DNA from 2 places in the Streptomyces nodosus genome. Region 2 is predicted to be linked to the other one. Evidence: riboswitches for the same ligand, from Rfam matches in the RefSeq annotation. Region 2 holds a riboswitch; the other holds the start of a gene.
The links. Region 2 has a riboswitch for fluoride ahead of ettA (energy-dependent translational throttle protein EttA). Riboswitches for the same ligand answer to the same signal wherever they lie in the genome.
Positions count from the first base shown of each region.

Region 1: another riboswitch for fluoride. It lies ahead of CP978_RS04890 (inorganic diphosphatase); the one in region 2 lies ahead of ettA (energy-dependent translational throttle protein EttA).

Region 1 is NZ_CP023747.1:1,091,024-1,101,564, reverse strand. Features, by position in the region: gene CP978_RS04920 (pyridoxal-phosphate dependent enzyme) at 1-193, shown strand, start outside; gene CP978_RS04915 (aminotransferase class V-fold PLP-dependent enzyme) at 190-1,416, shown strand; gene CP978_RS04910 (class I SAM-dependent methyltransferase) at 1,526-2,326, shown strand; gene CP978_RS04905 (GNAT family N-acetyltransferase) at 2,360-2,920, opposite strand; gene CP978_RS04900 (2,3-butanediol dehydrogenase) at 3,106-4,170, shown strand; gene CP978_RS04895 (methylenetetrahydrofolate reductase) at 4,270-5,136, opposite strand; gene CP978_RS04890 (inorganic diphosphatase) at 5,456-5,947, opposite strand; fluoride riboswitch at 5,972-6,045, opposite strand; gene CP978_RS04885 (hypothetical protein) at 6,108-6,689, opposite strand; gene CP978_RS04880 (hypothetical protein) at 6,827-7,582, opposite strand; gene CP978_RS04875 (ATP-binding protein) at 7,838-8,218, opposite strand; gene CP978_RS04870 (SulP family inorganic anion transporter) at 8,319-10,031, opposite strand; gene CP978_RS04865 (ArsR/SmtB family transcription factor) at 10,028-10,369, opposite strand.
Region 2 is NZ_CP023747.1:787,905-798,445, forward strand. Features, by position in the region: gene CP978_RS03540 (hypothetical protein) at 1-365, opposite strand, end outside; gene ettA (energy-dependent translational throttle protein EttA) at 389-2,056, opposite strand; fluoride riboswitch at 2,096-2,159, opposite strand; gene CP978_RS03550 (MFS transporter) at 2,143-3,411, opposite strand; fluoride riboswitch at 3,553-3,616, opposite strand; gene CP978_RS03555 (PP2C family protein-serine/threonine phosphatase) at 3,947-5,248, shown strand; gene CP978_RS03560 (WxL protein peptidoglycan domain-containing protein) at 5,362-6,441, opposite strand; gene CP978_RS03565 (purple acid phosphatase family protein) at 6,573-8,501, opposite strand; gene CP978_RS03570 (HupE/UreJ family protein) at 8,630-9,835, opposite strand; gene CP978_RS03575 (type 1 periplasmic-binding domain-containing protein) at 10,008-10,541, shown strand, end outside.

The sequences.
Region 1 (10,541 bases), 300 kb from region 2:
ACTGTTCGAGGACCTGCTCAGAGGCGGACTCCCCTTCAGCAAGCGGACGCCCGTGCTGCTGGCCTGCCCCGTCGGCGAGAAGTCACTGCGCTACGCCGCCGCGCTGACCCGGATGGGGCACCCGGACATCCGCAGTCTGGAGGGCGGCATAGTCGGCTGGCGGGACGCGGGCGCTCCGCTGGTGCGCGAATGAGCGCCGGACAGCCGCTCCCCGGCACGGGGCGGGACGGTGACACGTACTGGCAGCGGGAGTTGAGGGAGCAGTTCCCGATCCTCACCGCCGATCCGGAGCTGGCGTACCTCGACAGCGCGGCGACCTCCCAGAAGCCGCGGGCCGTACTGGAGGCCGTCCAGACCTATCTGACGACGTCCAACGCCAACGCCGGCCGGGGCACCTATCCCTGGGCCAACCGGACCACACATTTGGTGGAATCGACCCGGGAGCGGGTCAAGGAGTTCCTGCGCGATCCCGAACCGGAGCGCTCCGCCGTCCACTTCACCTCCGGCACCACCGAGGGGCTGCGCACCGTCGCCCGTGACTGGCTCGTCCCGTACCTCGGCGACGGGGACGAGATCCTGGTGCCGTTCGCCGACCATCGGGCCCAACTGGATCCCTGGCTGGAGGCCCGGCGGCTGCTGGCCGAGCGCGGCATCGACATACGCGTACGGGCACTGCCGTACCAGGAGGCCTCCGGCGACTACGACCACCGTGCCCTCGGCGATCTCGTGGGTCCGCGCACCCGGTTCGTGGCCGCCACCCATGTCCACCACGTCTACGGCGGTGACATGAATGTGCACCGCATCCGCGAGGCGGTCGGTCCGGAGGTCCCGATCTGCCTGGACGCCGCGCAGAGCATCGGTCATCTGCCCGTCCACCTCGACGACCCCGCCCTCGACGTCGACTTCGTGGTCTTCTCGGGGCACAAGGCGATGGCCCTTCCCGGTACGGGCGCGGTGTGGGCCCGCAACGCCCGGGGGCCACTGTTCCGGCCGGAGGGCTGGCAGGGCACACCCAACACGGTGGGCATCGTGTCGCTGCGGGCGGCCCTCGACTGGCTGCATGCGGCCGGCCCCGACCGCATCGCCCGGTGGACGTCCGGTCTGGCGACCCGGCTGACCGACCGGCTGCGGCACCTCGGTCCGTACGAGATCCTCGGCTGCCCCTCCAGCCTGGCCGCCGACTCCGCGCTCCCGGCCTCCCAGCGTCGGCACGGCATCGTCACCTTCCGGCACCGTGACATCCCCTCGGACGACCTGGGGTTCATCCTGTACAGCCACGGCTTCATGGTGCGGGCCGACAGCCTCTGCCAGGCCGGTGCGGGGGAGCGGGACGGATCGGTGCGGGTGAGCCTGCATGTGTACAACACGGAGGAGGAGATCGACCGACTGCTGACCGTCCTCGCATCGCTGACCTGAGCCGGCCTGAGCCGGCCTGAGCCGGCCTGCGTGGTAAATGAAAACCGTTTCCAGCTGTAGATTCGTGATGTCGACGGACAGCCGAGAGACGGAAGAGGTGTCGCGGGGTATGGGTGTGAGCATGGGAACCGCCAGGGCGTGGGTGGAACGCTGGGAACGGCAGCAGGAGCGGTACGCGGTGGACCGTGAGGAGCGGTTCACCGTGATCGCGGACGTCGTCGAGCACATCACGGCCGGCCGTTCCCGGCCGCACCTGCTCGACCTGGGCTGTGGCCCCGGCTCCCTGGCGGCCAGGCTCGCCGACCGCATTCCGTCCGCGGAGATCGTCGCCGCCGACATGGACCCCCTGCTGCTGGAGTTGGGGCGGACCCATCACGCCGACGCCGCCCGCTATGTCGACACCGTCATCGGTGAGGAGGGCTGGGCCGACGCCCTCCGGCTGGAACGCCCCCTGGACGCCGCCGTCTCCACGACCGCCCTGCACTATCTGTCCGAACCGGTGCTGCTGCGCACCTACCGCTGTCTCGCCGGACTGCTGCGCCCCGGCGGCGTCCTGGTCAACGGCGACCACTTCCCGCCGGACGGAGCACCGTCCGCGGACCTCACCGCGTATGTGGGCCGCCGACGGGCGGAGCGGACCGGCGGCCACGCCCACGAGGACTGGCGGTCCTGGTGGGACGCGGCGGCCCGGGACCCGGAACTGGCCGATCTGTTCCATGAGCGTGAGCGGCGTCTGGCGGCCCTCGGTGGAAGCGGCTGCGACGGCCATCTGGCCGCGGGCCGCCACGCCGAGTTGCTGCGCCGGGCGGGGTTCGGCCATGTCACACCGGTCTGGCAGTTCGGCGACAGTGCCGTGCTGGTGGCGGTCAAGGGGGACGCGCCTGGAGCAACTGCCGTCGGACGGCCATGACTTCACACGGCGGGGCAGGGCTTCACGGGGGCTTCACAGGGTCAGGGTCATCATGATGTCGTCACGATCGTCGCCGGGCGCCACCCGCAGCGCCCCCGGCCACCGGCCGACCTCGGTCCAGCCGGCCTTGCGGTAGAAGTCCTCGAGGCCCAGACCGCTTCTCGCGCTGAGCTGCAGTCGTTCCAGGCCCATCTCCTCGCGTGCGACGACCGTGGTGTGCCGCATCAGCGCGGCGCCGATGCCCAGGCCCCGGAAGCGGAGGTGTGTCTGGACGTGGTTCACCACCCCGCAGTGCGCCACCAGGGGATGCTGCTCGCGGCGCAGCAACAGCCAGCCCGCCAGCGCGCCGTCGACGGTCGCCAGCAGGAGCCTGCTCCGCTGCGGGGAAAGACCCCGCACGATCCGTTCCATCGCCGGTTCGAGCACCGGAGCGGTCACCGGAGGCAGGGGGCAGTCCATGGGGACCACCGCCCCACCGTCGTTGATGACCGCCGTCCAGCAGTCGGTGAGTTCCCGCCTGATGGCCGCTGTGGCGTCCTGGGCCCGGCTGATCTGTGTGATCGCCGGCGCGTGCACTGCTTCATGCGCTGTCACACCCGGCAGCCTGCCAGCCGGCCGGAAGGCCCGGCCCATCCGGCCCCCTCACGTGGGGCCGGAGGGCCGACGCGGATGCCCGGATCGTCCTGTTACCGTGAATACGCCACACGAGGGACATACCTCGCGCGACGGAAGAAATCAACGCAAATGCGGGCGTCAACAGGCGAAGGGGTCGGCTCAAAGTGAAGGCTGCACGCTACTACGACCGGGGTGACATCCGTGTCGAGGACATCCAGGAACCCACGGTCCAGCCGGGCACGGTGGGCATCGACGTCGCGTACTGCGGTATATGCGGCACCGACCTGCACGAGTACCTCGACGGACCGATCTTCGTCCCGCCGGCCGGCCATCCGCACCCCGTCTCGGGCGAGTCCGCCCCGGTGACGCTGGGCCACGAGATGTCCGGTGTCGTGTACGCGGTGGGCGAGGGCGTCGAGGACCTGAAGCCGGGTGACCGCGTCGTCGTCGAGCCCTACATCCTGCGCCCCGAGGTCGACACCGGCGAGAACAACCCGACCTACCATCTCTCACCCGACATGAACTTCATCGGGCTGGGCGGCCGCGGCGGCGGTCTCGCGGAGAAGATCGTCGTCGAGCGCCGTTGGGTGCACCCGGTCGGGGACGTCCCGCTGGACCAGGCGGCCCTCATCGAGCCGCTGTCGGTGGGCTATCACGCGTTCCAGCGCTCGGGAGCGAAGGCCGGCGACTTCGCCCTCGTCGGCGGCGCCGGCCCCATCGGACTGCTCACCTGCGCGGTGCTCAAGGCGATGGGCGTCGAGGTCGCGGTCTCCGAACTCAGCTCGCTGCGCCGGCAGAAGGCCCTGGACACCAAGGTCGCCGACCATGTCATCGACCCCTCCGTCACCGATGTCGCCGCAGAGGTCCGGCGTCTGACCGGCGGCAAGGGCGCGGACGTCGCGTTCGAGGCCACCTCCGTCAATGTCGTCCTCGACACCCTGTTCGACGCCGTGAAGCCGGGCGGTGTCATCACGGTCATCTCCATCTGGGGCAAGCCGGCGTCCATCGACATGCAGAAGCTCGTCCTCAAGGAGGTCGACCTGCGCGGCACGATCGCCTACGTCAACTCCCACCCGGGGACCATCAAGCTGGTGCAGGAGGGCCGCGTCGACCTGGCGCCGTTCATCACCAGGACCATCGGCCTGGACGACCTCGTCAGCGACGGCTTCGAGACCCTGATCCACCACAACGAGACGGCCGTCAAGATCCTGGTGGACCCCCGCCTCTGAGCACCCGGTCGGCCCCGGCGGCCAGCCGACCGCACGGCGTGGCGGTCCGGCGCCCCGGCTCCTCCGGGGCGCGCCGGGCCCTCCCGGGCGGATGCCGTCTCAACCCTCCTGCCGGAACCGGGCGATCCATTCCGAGGTGGCCCCCAGCCCGCCGAACGTGTAGAAGTGCACCTTCACCACACCGTGGCGCCCGGCGTCGTAGCCATCGGCCAGGGCGCGCAGAAACCGGTCGGGGCCGGCCGTACCCATCAGGTTGGTGAGGGAGAATCCGTACTTCCGGGCGATGGCGGCACTGGTGCCGACGCCGAAGCGGGCCGCGTACGTCGTGAGCCGCCTGACCCCGGCCGGCCCGGGCACCCCGATACGGATCGGCAGGTCCATGCCTCGCGCGCGGGTCTCCTCCACCCAGGCGAGCACGGGGTCGACGTCGAAGCCGAACTGTGTGATGACGTCACCGGCCAACAGCTCTTTCCCCAGCGCCGCGTGCTTGTCCGTCAGTGCGGACCACAGCACGGGGCCCGTGATGGCCGGGTGGCCCTCCGGGTAGCCGCTGATCCCGGCATGACGCACCCCGTGGTGCCGCAGCAGTCCGGTGCGGATGACGGCCAGCGCGTCCTCGTACGGTCCCTCGGCGCGGGCGGGGTCGCCGCCGACGACGAACACGTTCTCCGCGGTGCCGTCGGCCTTCAGCCCGGCCAGGAACTGCTCCAGCTCGCCCCGGGACTTCAGGCGCCGGGCGGAGATGTGCGGTACGGGTACGAAGCCGAGCCGCTTGACCGCGCGGGCGGCGGCCAGGCGCATCGGCAGATCCTCGTTGCCGAGGAAGGTGATGTTGATACGGGTGCCCGGAGGGATCGTGGGGTGGGCCTCCTCGAGTCCCGCTATGTCCTTGGCCGTCATCTCGAGGGAGAAGTCGTCCAGCAGCGATGTGCCCACCGCTGCCGGAACCGTGGATCCGGCGTTCATGATGCTTCGTGCGGTCGGGCGGGAGCCGTGGGCCCGGTCGATGCCGTCCTGGAGGCGGGAAGGCGTGGCTGTCATACGGCTCTCTTTCACGATCGTCCACGGAAACGATCCGATACTAGGACGATTCAGTGACGCTCCTGGCGCCGAGGGTCGGCGTCCGAGCGGGAGCCGTCGGCCCGACGACCCTGCTCGTCGGCCGAAGGAGCCGGAGGAAGGCCGACGGGTCAGGCAGAGGGGGCGGTCCACGGGGCGATCACGCGGGCACGCCTGCGGCGGTCGGGCAGACCTGGTCGATCAGGGCGAGGGCGGTGGGCGCCGGTCACTCCAGGCAGCCGGTGAGACGCTCATAGCTGTGCCGGGCCTCCGCCAGGAACGACTCGGCGGCAGTCGGGCCCTCGCAGCCCGTCACCCGCCAGTGATGACCGGGGTCGAGCCGGTGCAGGACGGTGGCCAAGGTGTCCGCGTCGGCGTGCCAGGCGGGCAGCGCGCCCGGGGCGGTGAAGGCGGCGAAGTTCGGGTCGTGCGCGGGTACGCACAGCACCTCGGCCCGTGGGCTCCCGTCCACCAGGGCATGGACCAGGGCGACCGGACGAGCCCGGACGGACTGTCCCGGCAGCGCGGGCTCCTCCATCAAGAGCAGAACGGCGGTCGGCTCACCGTCGTCGGTGAGGGTGTCGTCCACCCGGCCCGCGCCGACCGGGTATCCGGTCACCCGGATCGATCCGACGCTCACCAGGTCGTACCCGTCCGATCCGTCCTGCGGGGCGAACGGCGAACCGGCCGTCGCCGTCACCGCCACCGTGACCTCCATCGCCGACACCTCCCATGAGCCGTTCGTCAGGGAGAGGCCATCAGCACGGTCGGTGCTCCGGTCGTGCGGTTGCGGCGAGCCTCATCGCCACCCCCTCCATTGTCCTCTCGGCCGGCCCGGAGACAACCCGGCAGGGGAGGGGCGCTGCGGAGCGACGGTCCTACCCGGAGGGGGTCCGTCGCCGCGGCCGGTGGAAGACCGCCGAGGCCGTGCGCCGGCGCAGCGACTCGACCACATCGGCCTGCTCATGGGCCCGGTGCAGCAGCTCCTCGAGCCGGGCCTCGTCCAGTTCCGCCCTGTCCTGGGCCACCTCCCGCAGCGTCCGCCACAGCAGCGTCTTGCCCTCGATCCCGAGCCGCAGCGTCTCCAGTTCGATGACCGTGCTCAGGCCCGGCCTCCGGATCACGCGCCCATTGAGTTTGAGCAGGCGGGCGGTGACGGCGAGGCGTCCGGCGTACACCTTGTGGTGGCGTGCGGGGACGCCGAGGGCGTCCATCAGGCCGAGAAGCGTCCGCCGGTCCTCCGCGATCCCGTCGGCCACCCGGCGCAGTTCGCCTCCGTAGGGCGAGGAACGGTGGTGCTCGGCCAGGCGGTGCGAGAGGAGCTGTCCGGCGGTGGAACCGGCCAGATGGTCGTTGAGATAGATCCCGAGAGCATCGCACTGCATGGCGGCTTCCCCTGTGTGGTGTTCGATCCCGGAGGGACGGGTGACGAGCGCACGCTCGGGGACGACCTCTGCCACGCTTCTCGCCGGGTTCCGTGCGACCGGGGACTCCGCCGACGGCCGGGAGTGGTCTGCCCGCCCGATCGACCCGCTGGGGGCACGGGCGACCACCCTCGGCCGAGGAACGGAGACTCGGAGAACGATGCTCGCCGACGTCAGCGGATGCGACGCGTCTTCACGCCGTCGGCCTCGAAGTCGTAGATGTTCTGGTTGATCCGCAGACCGTCGACGGCGCCGATCCACATGTGGTCGCGGCCCTTGCTCACGGCGGCGCTGAAGATGACCGGCTGCGGGCCGCCGTCGTTGAGCGAGGCCTTCAGCTGGGCGAAGGTGCAGCGGGCGGCCTGGGTGCAGGCGGTCTCGCCGCCCGAGAGGAACCAGAAGCCGGTCCGGGTGGCGTCGATGTAGGGGCTCCAGCGGTCCGTCACCGGGGCGGCGTCCGGCACCCACACCATCGAGGTGTAGTGGTCGGTCGGATGAGCAGCCACATTCGGGTCGATCTCGAACCTGATGTTCGGCATGTTTTCCGGACCGCCGTAGGTGATGTTCTCGTTGGTCTGGAACACATGGAACCCGACCTGCTGCAGACCGAGCACCCGATCGCCGAAGAAGTCGACCTCATTGCCGAAGTCGACGCTCTCGCTGGGGGGAGCGAGGGTGGTGGCGTTGTCCGCCACCTCGATCCCCAGGCTGCCCGTGCCGAACGGCGGTCTGGCGGAGGGGCCCGTGACGCCGAACGAACCGAACGGGCCGTTCCTCAGGGCCGCGACGGGGGAGCCGATCGTGTTGCGGGTGATCACGCCCCAGTGGTCCGAGTGGCTTCCGTCCGCGGCGACGGCGGCGGACGCCGGGACGGTCGAGGACACGATCGCGGCCAGTACCGCGGCGGCCAGTGCTCTTCCCCGGCTCATGCTGAAACGAACGTTCACACTCACTCCTGCCGATGGGTCGAAGGTGGGTTGTCCGTCGGTTCGGGCCGACGCGACGCACGTCACCGTAGCTGACGCTCGGTAGCGGCACTGGGTGCGACATACTTCGCAAATTGGGGAAATATGGACCCCTGTCATGGGGTTTGAGCTGCTGATGTCACCGTCCGTGATGTGCTCGCGGTCATGGCGCCGTTCCCTGGGAACCCTTGGGGCGGGCCCGGCGCCTTCCTCGGCGCCTCACAGGGGCAGGGTGATCCAGATGCTCTTGCCGCCCCCGTCGGCGTCGCCGCGGACGACGGCGGTTCCGCCCAGGAACAGGGTGAGTTCGACGACCGTGGCCAGCCCGCCCCCGGTGTTCCCGGTGCCCGCCGCGTACAGGGGCGGCTGATAGGGGTGGCGGTCATGGACGGCGAAGGCGAAGGTGTCCTTGCCCGCGGCGTAGATGACGGTCACGTTCCCGGACACGGCGGCGGCGTGCCGGACGCTGTTGGTGACCAGCTCCGAAAGGATCAGCAGCGCGGGGTCCACGCTCGGATGACGGCGGGCGATCCCCCACTCCGTCAGCACCATCTCCGCCGTCTCCCGCGCCAGTCGTACGGCCGATCCCACGGTGGGCATGGTCAGTACATGGCGCAGCGGCAGCGCTTCCAGCCGGGGCGTCACCAGAAGGCCCCCGCCCCCGGCGCCTCGGTCGTCGGACGCCGGGCGGGGAGCACGGTCATCGGGCGGCCTGCCGTGTCTGACGGGGGATCAGCAGCCCGGCGTGCTCCAGATGCTTGCGAGCCCCGGCGATCGCCTCGGGGGTGGTCTCGTACTCCCGTCCTTCCAGACGCAGTCGATCCAGCACCTGGACGGAGTCCAGCACCTGGCGCTGGCCGGGCCGGATCCCGGAGATCATCACCACGATGCCGCGCCGGTTCAGCTTCTCGATCGCGTCCTTGAGGACCAGGGCACCGGTGGCGTCCATGGTGGTCACCCGGGACATCCGCAGGATCACCACCCGGACGCCGGAGACCTCGGACAGCTCCAGCAGAAAGCGGTGTGCCGCGGCGAAGAACAGCGGACCGTCTATCCGGTACGCCACGATGTGCTCCGCGAGCAGCGCGTGTTCCTCGTCGCTGTGCTCGCCGGGCAGATCGGGGCGGAAGTCGACCTGGTCGAGACGGGCCTGGCGGGCCACCGCCCGCAGCGCCAGCGCCCCGGCCACGATCAGTCCGATGAGCACCGCGTACACCAGGTCGAGCGCCAGGGTGGCGGCGGCGGTGAGGACCAGCACGACCGCGTCGTTACGGGTCGCGCGCGTCATGGCGCGCAGGGAGCCGACCTCGACCATGCGCACGGCGGTCGCGATGAGCACCCCGGCGAGCGCGGCGAGCGGGATCTTCGACACCAGCGGGGCGGCGGCGAACACGATCACCGCCAGGATCGCCGCATGGGTGAGGGCGGCCAGCCGGGAGGAGGCGCCGCTGCGGACGTTGACCGCGGTACGGGCGATGGCGCCGGTCGCCGGCACACCGCCGAACAGCGGTGCGGCGATGTTCGCCAGGCCCTGGCCGAAGAGTTCCTTGTTGGGGTCGTGCTTCTGTCCGACCGTCATGCCGTCGGCGACCTGTGCGGACAGCAGGGACTCCAGCGCGGCCAGCGCGGCGACCGCGACGGCCGGCAGCAGCAGGGTCTCCAGCGCCGACAGGTCGAGGAAGCCGAGGGAGGGAGCGGACAGTCCCGAGGGCAGATCACCGATCGGCGCGGCGGCGTCCAGATGGAAGAGCTGCGCGACGAGGGTGGCGGCGATCACCGCGAGGATCGAGAACGGCACGGCCGGCCGCCACCGTGCCCCCACCAGCATCACCGCCGCCACCGAGGCGGCCAGTGCGACGGCGGTCCAGTTCGGTGCCTTCGCGAACGCCTCGACGGCGCGCCAGGTCACCACGAGGACCTTGTCGCCCTCCGGCTTGGCGACACCGAGCGCGCCCGGGACCTGCTGGAGGCCGATCACCAGCGCGATGCCGAGGGTGAAGCCCTCCACCACCGACGCGGGAACATAGGCCATATAGCGGCCCAGCCCCGCCACGGCCATGCCGAGCAGCAGCACACCGGCGATCAGACCGACCGTCAGGACACCGCCGGCGCCGTGCTGGGCGACGATCGGCACCAGCACGACGGTCATCGCCCCGGTCGGACCGGAGACCTGAAGATTCGACCCGCCGAAGACGGCGGCCAGGGCTCCCGCCACGACCGCGGTGGCAAGTCCCGCCTCGGCGCCCAGGCCGGAGGACACCCCGAAGCCGAGGGCCAGCGGCAGCGCGACGATCGCCACGGTCAGGCCGGACAGCAGGTCGCGGCGGGGATCGCGGCGTACCACCGCGAGGTCGGCACGCGAGGGCAGCAGGGAACGGACCTGGGCGGCGCCCCGGGTCACAAGAGTGCTCACCGGTTCGGGACCTCGGCCTTCTTCAGCTCGGCCAGCAACTCGCTCTGCCCGGCCAGCATCTCGGTCAGGATCCTTCGGGCGGCGCGCATCAGCTCCGCCACATCCCCGCCCGCGAGTTCATAGACCACGGTGGACCCCTCGCGGACGGAGGTCACGATCCCGGAGCGGCGCAGCACCGCGAGCTGCTGGGACAGGGCGGCGGGCTCGATCTCTATCTCGGCGAGCAGATCGCGCACCGGCATCGGCCCGTCCTGCAGCAGTTCCAGGATGCGGATCCGCACGGGATGTCCGAGCATCCGGAAGAACTCCGCCTTGGCTTGGTACAGCGGGACCGGCACTGCCGTGTCTCCTCCTGGTCGGGGGTTGCTTGGGTGCACGCGGTCGTGCGGTGCCGGGAGGAGGGCGCCCTGGCCGCGTCGCGGCGGCGCCGGCGCGGCCGGTGCCTGCCGTCTGCGTGGGGTCGCGCTCGGTGAGGACGGCGCGACCAGGTATCCATGATGTAGGAAATTG
Region 2 (10,541 bases):
GGCCGCGCCCGTGGGGCGGGGGTCTCGGTGACCCGGTGGCGGGATGTGCCGGCGTGCCGGGCCAGCGCACGGACGGCGCCGTGCAGGGTGCGGTACGCGCCGATCTCGCGGGCGGTGCCGGCGGGGACGGCGATCCAACTCGTGGTACGGCCGCTGTGATGCCGTCGGGCCCGGCCGAGCAACCGCCCGCCGCAGGCGACGACTTGGATGACCGGGTGGCCGGGGAACAGCGGGGTGCAGGCCAGGCCGCGCAGCGGGGCGAGCCGTCGGAGGGCCTGTTCCTCCAGGATGTGCCACTTGGCGTTGATGACGGTGAGCTGGGCGACACGGACCGCCGCCACCGCATCGTGGTCGAGGTGTGTCATGGCGCGGCCTCCTGTCCTGGCGGTCAGCCACGGACCAGCCGACGGTGGGTGACCCGGTGCGGCCGGGCCGCCTCGACGCCCAGCCGCTCGATCTTGTTGGCCTCGTAGTCGGCGAAGTTGCCCTCGAACCAGAACCAGTGGGCGTCGCCCTCCCAGGCCAGGATGTGGGTGGCGACCCGGTCCAGGAACCACCGGTCGTGCGCGGTGATCACGGCGCAGCCGGGGAAGTCGAGCAGCGCGCTCTCCAGTGAGGCCAGCGTCTCCACGTCCAGGTCGTTGGTCGGCTCGTCCAGCAGCAGAAGGTTGCCGCCCTGCTTCAGGGTCAGGGCCAGATTGAGACGGTTGCGTTCGCCGCCGGACATCACACCGACGGGCTTCTGCTGGTCGGCGCCCTTGAAGCCGAAGCCGGCGACATAGGCCCGCGAGGGCATCTCGACGTCCCCGATGCGCAGGACGTTCCGGCCGCCGGAGACCGCCTCCCACACGGACCGGGCGGGATCCAGCCCGGCGCGGTTCTGGTCGGCGTAGGAGATCCGGACGGTGTCGCCGAGCCGCAGGGTGCCCGCGTCGGGCTGTTCCTCGCCGACGATCATCCGGAACAGGGTGGTCTTGCCGACGCCGTTGGGGCCGAGGACGCCGACGATGCCGCCCCGGGGCAGGGAGAACGACAGATCCTCCATCAGGAGCCGGTCGCCGTGGCCCTTGGTGAGCCGGCCGGCCTCCAGGACCAGGCTGCCCAGGCGCGGGCCCGGAGGGATCTGGATCTCCTCGAAGTCCAGCTTCCGCCGCTCGGCGGCCTCGGCCGCCAGGTCCTCGTAGCGCTGCACCCGTGCCTTGGACCTGGCCTGACGGCCCTTGGCGCCGGAGCGCACCCAGGCCAGCTCCTCCGCCAGCCGCTTCTGCCGTTTGGCGTCCTTGCGGCCCTCCACCCGCAGCCGGGCCGCCTTGGTCGCCAGATAGGTGGAGTAGTTGCCCTCGTAGGCATAGGCGTGCCCGCGGTCGATCTCCAGGATCCGCCGGGCGACATGGTCCAGGAAGTACCGGTCGTGGGTGACCGCGACCACCGTGCCGGGGTAGTCGGCCAGATGCTGTTCCAGCCAGGCCACGGACTCGGCGTCCAGGTGGTTGGTGGGCTCGTCCAGCAGCAGGAGGTCCGGCTGGGACAGCAGCAGCCGGCACAGGGCGACCCGTCGTCGTTCGCCGCCCGAGAGTTCCGTCACGGGGGTGTCGGGCGGCGGGCAGCGCAGGGCGTCCATGGCCTGTTCCAGGCGGGAGTCCAGGTCCCAGGCTTCGGCGTGGTCCAGGGTCTCCTGCAGCGAGCCGAGTTCGTCCAGCAGTTCCTGCGTCTGCTCGCCGTCGCCGTCACCGAGACGCGCGGTGACCTCCGCGTAGCGGCGCAGCATGCTCCGGATCTCCGCGGCGCCCTGTTCGACATTGCCCTGGACACTGGTCGAGTCGTCGAGCCGGGGCTCCTGCTCCAGGATCCCGATGCCGATGCCGGGCGCTGGGAAGGCGTCCCCTTCGGTCGGCCGCTCCAGCCCCGCCATGATCCGCAGGACGGTGGACTTGCCCATGCCGTTGGGACCCACCACGCCGATCTTGGCGCCGGGCAGGAGGGCGAGGGTGACATCGTCGAGGACGGTCTTGTCGCCGTGGGCCATACGGGCCTTGCGCATCGTGTACACGTACATCCGCGGTGCCTCCACAGCCGGGCCGCCGGACAGCGGCTGTCGCTCCCAGAGGCCATCAGCACGGGATGTGCGGTCGAGGGCGAGCCTCATCGCCCACTCCCCTCCAGGGTGCTCCTCAGGAGCCGGTCCCGCCAGCGGTTCCGGCGCCGCTTTGGTGCGCCCCGCACGGCCAGCAACAGAGGTACGGCGACCAGCTGCAGCACGACCGAGAAGATCACCAGGCCGATCGCGGAGCGGTCGTAGAGCGCCCCCAGCGCAAGGCTGCCGGCGAACCAGCACACCCCGAAACCGGTGTCGAACAAGCCGAAGGCCGAGGCCCGGCGGTCGGCGGCGACCATGCCGGTGACCGCGGCCTTCACGATGGACTCCTGGGCGGCCGCGCCCAGACCCCACAGCAGCACACCGACGACCGCGAGGCGGACGCCGCCGAGGAAGACCAGCGGCGGGAAGCACGCGGTGAGCAGGGTCGCGCCCGCCACCGTCCTCAGGCCCCACCGGTCGAAGAGACGGCCGAGCAGCAGCGCCGCGACCGCCTCGCCGGCCATGGCCACCGCGTACAGCACCGGGATCCAGGCCTCGGGCATCACCCGGTCCCTGCCGAAGTGGTAGGCGATCAGCGGGTAGTCCGCGTAGGCAGCCGCGATCAGCCCCATGGCCGCCAGATAGATCCAGAAGGCCCGCGATGTGCCCCGGGGGCCGGGGACGCTCTGCTCGACGTCCAGATCCGCGGGCCGGGGACAGGTGTGCCGGGCTCTCGCCAGCACCAGCAGCGTGAGGACGGCCGGGACGGCGAGCACGGCGAAACCCCCTCGGTAGCCGCCGTGCAGGGACAGCACTCCGGCCACGACCAGCGGCCCGGCCGTCGCCCCGGCCGCGTCCAGCGCCTCCCGTACGCCGTACACGCGGCCGCGCCCCAGCTCGGCGGTGGCGTGGGCGAGCATCGCGTCCCGCGCCGGGTTGCGCAGCGCACGGCCGCTGCGTTCGGCGATCATCAGCAGGGCCGCGACCGGCCAGTTCCCGGCCAGTGCCAGCAGCGGCACCACGACCATCTGCACGGTGTAGCCGACGGCCGTGATCAGCCAGTAGCGGCCGGTGCGGTCCGCGAGCCGGCCGAAGACGAACCGCAGGGCGTAGCCGAGGAGTTCACCGCCGCCGGCGACCGTCGCGACGATCAGCCCGCCGGCGCCGAGGGAGCCGAGGAAGGGGCCTGTGATGCCGCGGGCGCCTTCGTGGGCCATGTCGGAGAACAGGCTGACGACGCCGATGAGCAGGACGAACCGCGCTGCCGTGCCGCCGGCCGGGGCAGCGGGCCACCGCCCTGCCGCGGGCCCTTCGCCGTGCTCCTTGCCGCCCACCGGACCGGCACCGTCCGGGTCAGTCCACCGGGCGCGGTGCGCGGGCGGGTTCTTCGACGACTTCTTCGACGACGTCGCGGTACAAGGACCGCACCTCCCGGCTCGGGGAAACGGCCTGTGGACGGGCCTATCGGCGACCGTCCGGCAGCAGAGGCCATCAGCACGGGATGTGCGGTCGAGGGCGAGCCTCATCGCCCACCTCCATGGTGCTCCGCGCCCCCCTGGTTCCGCCATCCGTGCGAGTTCCGCCATCCGTGCACATGGCGGCGGTGCCGGTTGCCGGGGCGCCGGAGAACGCGCGGGCAGGTCCGTCGTGCACGCCGCTCGTGTACGCCGCGCCCCGGGAGGGATCGTCGGATCACACTGGAGGTGCCGATGGGTCTCCGGCCGGGCCGGGGCAGCGAGCGGTGTATGCGGAGAGTGATGTGATGACCGAGGCTGTACAGGGCCGCATCGGCCGGCGGACCGCGTCCAGGACGCCCCGGCGCGGTGCGACGGCCCGGTGCCCATGTGCTCCGGGATCGGGGCCGGGGCGATGAACCACGCACGCTCCGGGGCCGGTCCCGATCTCTCCGGGGGACCCTCGAGGCTGCGCCTGCTGGCCGACATCAGCGTCGCCCTGGCCGGCAGCCTGGATCTCGACGCCGAGGACGCCCTGCGCCGGATGTCCCAGCGCCTGGTGCCGCAGTTCGCCGACGCCTGTGTGGTGGACCTCCTGGACGGGGACCGGGTGCGGCGCATCGCGGTCACGCACCGCGACCCGGACCGCGCCGTCCGCGCGCTGGCCGAGGGGCCGATGCCCGGGCTCGGGGACTCGGCCGACCCGCTGTCCCGGGTCCTGCGCGGTGCGGGTCCCATGACTCTCGAGGACCCGGCGCGCTCGCGGGAGCCGGGATCACTGGGTGCCGTCCAGCGGCGTCTGTACCGTGTGCTGGACGCCGGATGCGTTCTCGTGGTCCCGTTGCGGGCCCGCAGCGAGACCCTGGGGGCGCTCACCCTGATCCGCTCCCCCGGGGCGCCCTTCGAGGAGGAGGACCGGCAACTTGCCGCCGACCTCGGCCGCCGTGCCGGGCTGGCGGTGGAGAACGCCCGGCTGTACGCCTTCCAGCGCAACACCGCCGAACAGCTCCAGCGCTCCCTGCTGCCGAACCTGCGCGGCCTCCCGGGCCTCCAGTTGGCCGCCCGGTACGCCCCGGCCCGGGCGGGGGCCGAGGTCGGCGGGGACTGGTACGACGCCTTCGCGCTGCCCGACGGGTCGACCATGCTGGTGATCGGCGATGTCATGGGCCACGACCTCACGGCGGCGGTCCGCATGGGGCAGCTGCGCAACATGCTGCGGGCCCTGGCCTACGACAGCGGGGATCCCCCTGCCGGGGTGATGTGCCGGCTGGACCGCGTCATGCAGGGCATGACCTCCGTCGAGCTGGTGACGGCCGTCATCGCCCAGCTCCACGCCCCGACGGACGCCGGGCGCCCACTGTCCTGGACCAACGCCGGACACCCGCCGCCCCTGCTCATGCTGCCGGACGGCACCACCCGGCTGCTGGAGGACGGACACGCCCCGATCCTCGGTCTGGACCCGTGTCCCGCCAGGACGGACGCGAGGATCGTCGTGGAGCCCGGCGCCACCGTGCTGCTGTACACCGACGGGCTGATCGAGCGCCCCGGCGAGGACATCGGCCGTGGTCTGACCCGGCTGCGCCAGCATGCGGGCGCCCTGGCCTCCTCACCCCTGGACTCCTTCTGCGACAGCCTGCTGGTCCGGCTGCAGACCGGCTACCACGACGATGTCGCCGTGCTCGCCCTCAGGAACACCGACCCGGACAGGCCGGCCTGACGCCCCGGCGCGGGCGCGGGCCCCGTGCGGATGCCGGCCTCGCACCGGGTGTTGTCGTGCCGGGCGTCGCGACGGGGTGAACGGTGCCTGTCGGGGCCCCGGGACGCGCCCGGTCAGTCCCGCTGCGGCGTGTGCTCGCGCAGCGCCTCCTCGACCGCGTCCCGCACCCGGGCGTCCTCGCGCAGCGCCCGCCGCGCGCGGTTGCGGCGGGAGAGCAGGAACGCCCCGACGGCGGCGGCGATCAGGAGGACGAGGAACAGCAGCAGCGTCCAGGGAACGGCCCAGCCGTGTGCCGTGGCCTCGACGGGTTTGAGCGAGGTGGTGGAGCCCGAGGCGTCGGTGAGCAGCGGGGTGAGGGTCGTGGTCGCGGACAGGACGACGGCGGGCGCCACCCCGTGCACGGGGACCGTCACCTTCCAGCGCTCACCCGGCAGCAGTTCCGGCGGCGCGGCGATGGCGCCCGCCTCGGTGCGCAGCCATCCGAACGGGCCGGAGAGCGAGGCCTTCTGCTGGGCCGACAGGACGGTGTTGCCGGTGTTGTGGACGGTGTAGGTGACGGTCGCGTCGCCCTTGGCGAAGGGGTTGAACGAGCCGTCGTAGTCGACGTGCAGGTCCTCGACCGCGAGTTTCGGCTTGAGTTCACCGCTGACCCGGAGCTTGATCCGGATGCCGAGGCGCCGGTCCACATTGATGCCCTCGGCGTCGTCGGACTGCTTCAGGGAGGTGAGAATGCCGCCCACATGGTCACCGGGGGTGGCGTTGTCCGGGACGCTGATCGTGAAGGGGACCGTGACGGCCTTGCCGGGCCGGACCACGATGCTGTCGCGGTCCGCGTGGACCCAGGCGCCCACGGCGCGGGACTTCTTGTCCTTGGTGAGCAGGTCGAGCTGGCCCGCGTCGGTCGTGTAGCCGTCGGCGGCGTAGACGGCGAGGGTCAGCGGGGAGGTGCCACGGTTGGCGACGATCATGGCGTCCTTGATCTGTCCGCCGGGGTTGATGCCGTGGCTGAAGCTCGACCGCGCCGTGCCATAGGCGTTGGGGGCGGTCCGGACCGTCCAGGTGACGTCACCGTCGGCGGCCGCGACGGGGCCGGCGCACAGCCCGGTGAGCGCCAGGGCCGCGAGCAGGGCCAGGGCGACGGTACGGACGAGAGCGGCCGCGGTGGTGCTGCGGCGTGTCGGGGGCGCGTTCATCGGGGTCCTCGGGCGGTCTGGGGCGGGTGCGGAACGGGCGGCGGATACGGAGCCGAAGGAGCGGGGCGGAACGAACGGCGGGGGCGGGCGCCGGAAGGTGCCCACCCCCGCCGGTGAAACGGTTCTGCCGGTCAGCTGCTCAGCGCAGTGATCGTCAGGGTGGCGCGGTAGGCGCCCTTGTTGACGCTGCCCGGGATCTTCAGATCCAGGTCGGCGCCCAGCTTGGCCTTGCCCTTGGGGTGACCCTGGTCGGCCCAGCCCAGTCCGCGCGAGACGGACAGACCCGCGCCGTGGTCGTCGTAGCCGGAGGCCACCACCCCGCTGGCCTTGGCACCGGCGCCGTCCTCCAGGACGTTCGGCGTCCAGCCCAGGTAGGCACCGGAGAACGTCTTGTCGGCGTCCTTGAAGTCACCGACGCTGGCCGAGATCGACCAGGGAGCCAGCGACCGGCGGTTGTCGGAGACCAGGATCGGGTTGATCCGGCCGTCCGCCTGGAAGTAGTCGCCGTCGTGGTCCTTGGCGGTACCCAGGTCCACCAGGCCGTTGTAGCCGTCGATGGTCCAGCCGAACTCGCCCGCGGGCGCGTCCGGAACGTTGACCTGCAGCTGCTGACCGTCACCGTGGTACGGGTGCACCGTCACGTCGTCGATGACCGAGCCGACCGCACCGGAGGGGCTGGCCTCGCTGCGGACGTTCTTGACGACCAGCTGGTCGTTGCGGACCTCGACCTTGACGTAGGAGCGCTTGTTCTCCTGGTTCTCGGCCGAGTTGAACCAGTAGTTCTTCGGGTTCAACGGGTCCGCGCCCATGCCGGTACCGGTGGTACCGGAGTTGTCCGGGCTCGTGATGGCGTAGTACTTCGACCCGGAGGCCGAGTTGCCGGTCACGTAGACGACGCCGCCGGGGCCCGGGTAGACGTTGGCGGCACCGGGCTGCTCGTCCTTGTTCTGCTTCTCGCCGTTCTTCAGCACGTAGCTGCGCGAGTAGGCGTGGTCGTGGCCCGCCAGAACCAGGTCGATGCCGAGCTTGGAGAAGGTCTCCGGCAGGTCGCCACGACGCGACTTGAGGTCGGAGTCCTTGGCGTGGCTCGCCGGCGAGTACATGGCGTGGTGCATGTTGAGCACCTTCCACTTCGCCTCGGAGCCGTGCTTGTTGATGACGTCGGTGATGTACTTGATGTGGGCCGCGTCACCACCGTTGCCGTCGGCGGGGTTGGCGTAGCTGTTGCTGTTGATGTCGATGAACAGCACATCCTTGTAGATGTACCAGTAGTCGCCGCCCGACGTGTTGGAGGCCGGGTTGCCGTTCTGGTACAGCGACGCGGAGCGGTCCGTGTTCGGGGTGAACATGTGCTGCTCGTACGCCTTGCCACCGACGTCGTGGTTGCCGATGGTGGCGGCCCACGGGTACTGACGCAGCTTGTCGGGCGCCAGGAAGGCGTCCCACTGCGACTCGGTGTTGGCGGTCTCGACCTGGTCGCCACCCGACACCAGCAGTTCGGTGTTGGGGTTGGCCTTCAGGGCGACGTCCAGGGTGTCCTGCCAACCGGCCTGGTCCTGCGCGACATTGCCGGAGGAGCCGATCTGCGGGTCACCGAAGAACAGGAAGTCGTAGTCGCCTTCGAAGTCCTGCGTCTTGAAGGAGTACGCCGAGGACCAGTTGCCCTCGGAGCCGACGCGGTACGAGTACTGCGTGTGCTCCTTCAGGCCGGTCAGCGTCGCGTGGCGGTTGTAGCCGCCGCTGGTGGCGATGTTCTCGCCGCCGATCGCGTCGAAGGTGGCCGCGCCGGCCGGGAACTCCCCGTTGACCAGCTGCGCCGTGGGGGCGAGCTGGACCTTCTGGGCGGTGTCGGCCGAGGAGTACCAGGTCACCGTGCGCTGGGACTCGTTGGCGCCCACACCGAGGATGATGCCGGTGAGCGTCGAAGTCTCGGCGGCACCGGCGGGCGACGCGAGGCCGCCGCCCAGAGCCACGGTGAGGCCCAGGAATGCCGCGCCGGCCCCGGTGGCCACGCGACGCCGCACAGGCCCGCGGGCCTGTGAGGAGGGTCTGTCGTTCATCAGGTCTCGTTTCCCTTTGACGCACCGAAGTGCATGGAATGGAGAGCCACAAGTTCTCCTCACTCGGTTAACCGATCACCAATGCGTTGTTGGGACCAGCTGAACTTCCCAGGAGAGTTGAGACCTTCTCAGGACTCCAGCAGCCGCTGCACACACCACAACAGCCCCATCACGGACACACCGGCACAGATCACTCCCGAGACCCACAGTCCGGCCCTCGGCGCACGCCGGCGCACCAGGACCAGCAGGGGGAAGACCACGGCGATGATGCCCAGTTGCACCGCCTCGATGCCGACGTTGAACACCAACAGGGACCACAGCAGGGTCCATGACCACGCCGCGTCGATGCCCAGCGCACCCGCGAAGCCCAGTCCGTGCACCAGACCGAAACAGAACACGACCCCCAGCCGGACCCAGCCCGCCCGGTCCAGGCTGAAGTGACCGCGCCCCGCCGCGACGAGGTCGGTGGCATGGTCGCCGCGCCGCCAGATCCGCCACAGATACCAGCCCGCGACCACCGCGATGGACAGGGCGATCACTGGCTCCACCACTCTGCCGGGCACATCGACCACACCGAGAGCAGCCAGCATGAAGGTCACCGAGTGCGCCAGCGTGAAGCTGGTGGCCGCCAGCACGATCTCCCTGAGCCGCCGCGACCCCACGATGAGCGCCAGCAGGAAGAGGATGTGGTCGATCCCGGTCAGCAGATGCTCGGCTCCCAGACGGAAGAACTCCCAGAACCGCTCAAACCAGGACTGGCTGATCGAGAAGGACGGATGGGCGGCGTCCAGCGCCGCGCTGCCCGAGACGCCCTCCAGCTCATAGGTGACGATCGTCTTGGTGTCCCTCACATAGCCCTCGGTGCCGGGGAACAGCTCACTGCGCACCTCATGGCTGTCGCCCCGAGAGCAGTCCCAGTCCAGCGTCAGCACCGTGTAGGGCACGCCCTCCTGCCAGCCCATCGTGAAGTCCCCGGCCTGCGCCGGCTTGCACGGGGCGCCCTTCGACATCACCGAGAAGCGCTTGGTGACATAGCCGACAGCCGCCTTCCGGTGCGCGTCGAGTGCCGCCGCCTGTTCGTCCGCGTCGCCGTCCTCGAAGGCGGCGGTCCCCGCCTGGAACAGGGGATCGTCGCCCTCGGCGTCCGCGGCGGACACCACGAGCAAGTCGTACTCCAGCTCCAGCCTGGTCCGGATCTGGCCCCGTTCGCCGCCGGTGACATGAACATAGGCGGTCGAGGTGAACCCGTGGGCGGACGCGGGCTGCCCGACCCCCAGAAAAACAATCAGCGCCGCTGTGACGAGGACAACGGCGCGGCGAACGCGTGGTGACATGTGGCTCCTTCAGTCGCCACTGCACCGTGCAGGCCATGGATGAACACGTTCCGGCCCACCGGCGAACCATGGAATAACAAGCCCCGCCACCGCCCCCTCCCCCTCAACACCACGGCCACCGGGATTGCAAGATGAACGGGCACCACCCGCCATCGCCCCGAGGACGGCCACCTTGCGCTCCCCGCTCCGAGCCACCGCGACCTTCGCACTCGCCGCGGTCGCCGCGTTCGCCACCGGATGCAGTTCCAGTGACACCTGGTCGCAGCCGCATCCCGCCCCCTCCCCCGTCGGGACCCTCGGCGACGGCTTCACCGACCCCTCCGCCCCACCGACCCCCGAGGCCACCATCACACCGAGGCCCGGCTCCTGGGACGGCGTGCACCCCCCGAAGGACTACCGCGTGGTCCTGCTCTCCAGCGGCGACGACCGGCCTACCCGGACGCTGGTCACGGCCGTCGAGGACTGGGCCCGCACCGAACACGTGAGTCTCAGGACGGTCACCCCGGACACCCCCTCCGACCCGATCCCCGCCATCGTCCGTGCCCTGGACATGCATCCCGACCTGATCATCAGCGCGGGCGACGAGCTCATCGATTCCCTCGCCACCGTCTCCGCGAGCCATCTGTCGCAGCAGTTCCTCGTCCTCGGCGCCGAACTGGCCGAACCCACCCACAACGTCACGGCGGCCAACTGGCCCGGCGCGACC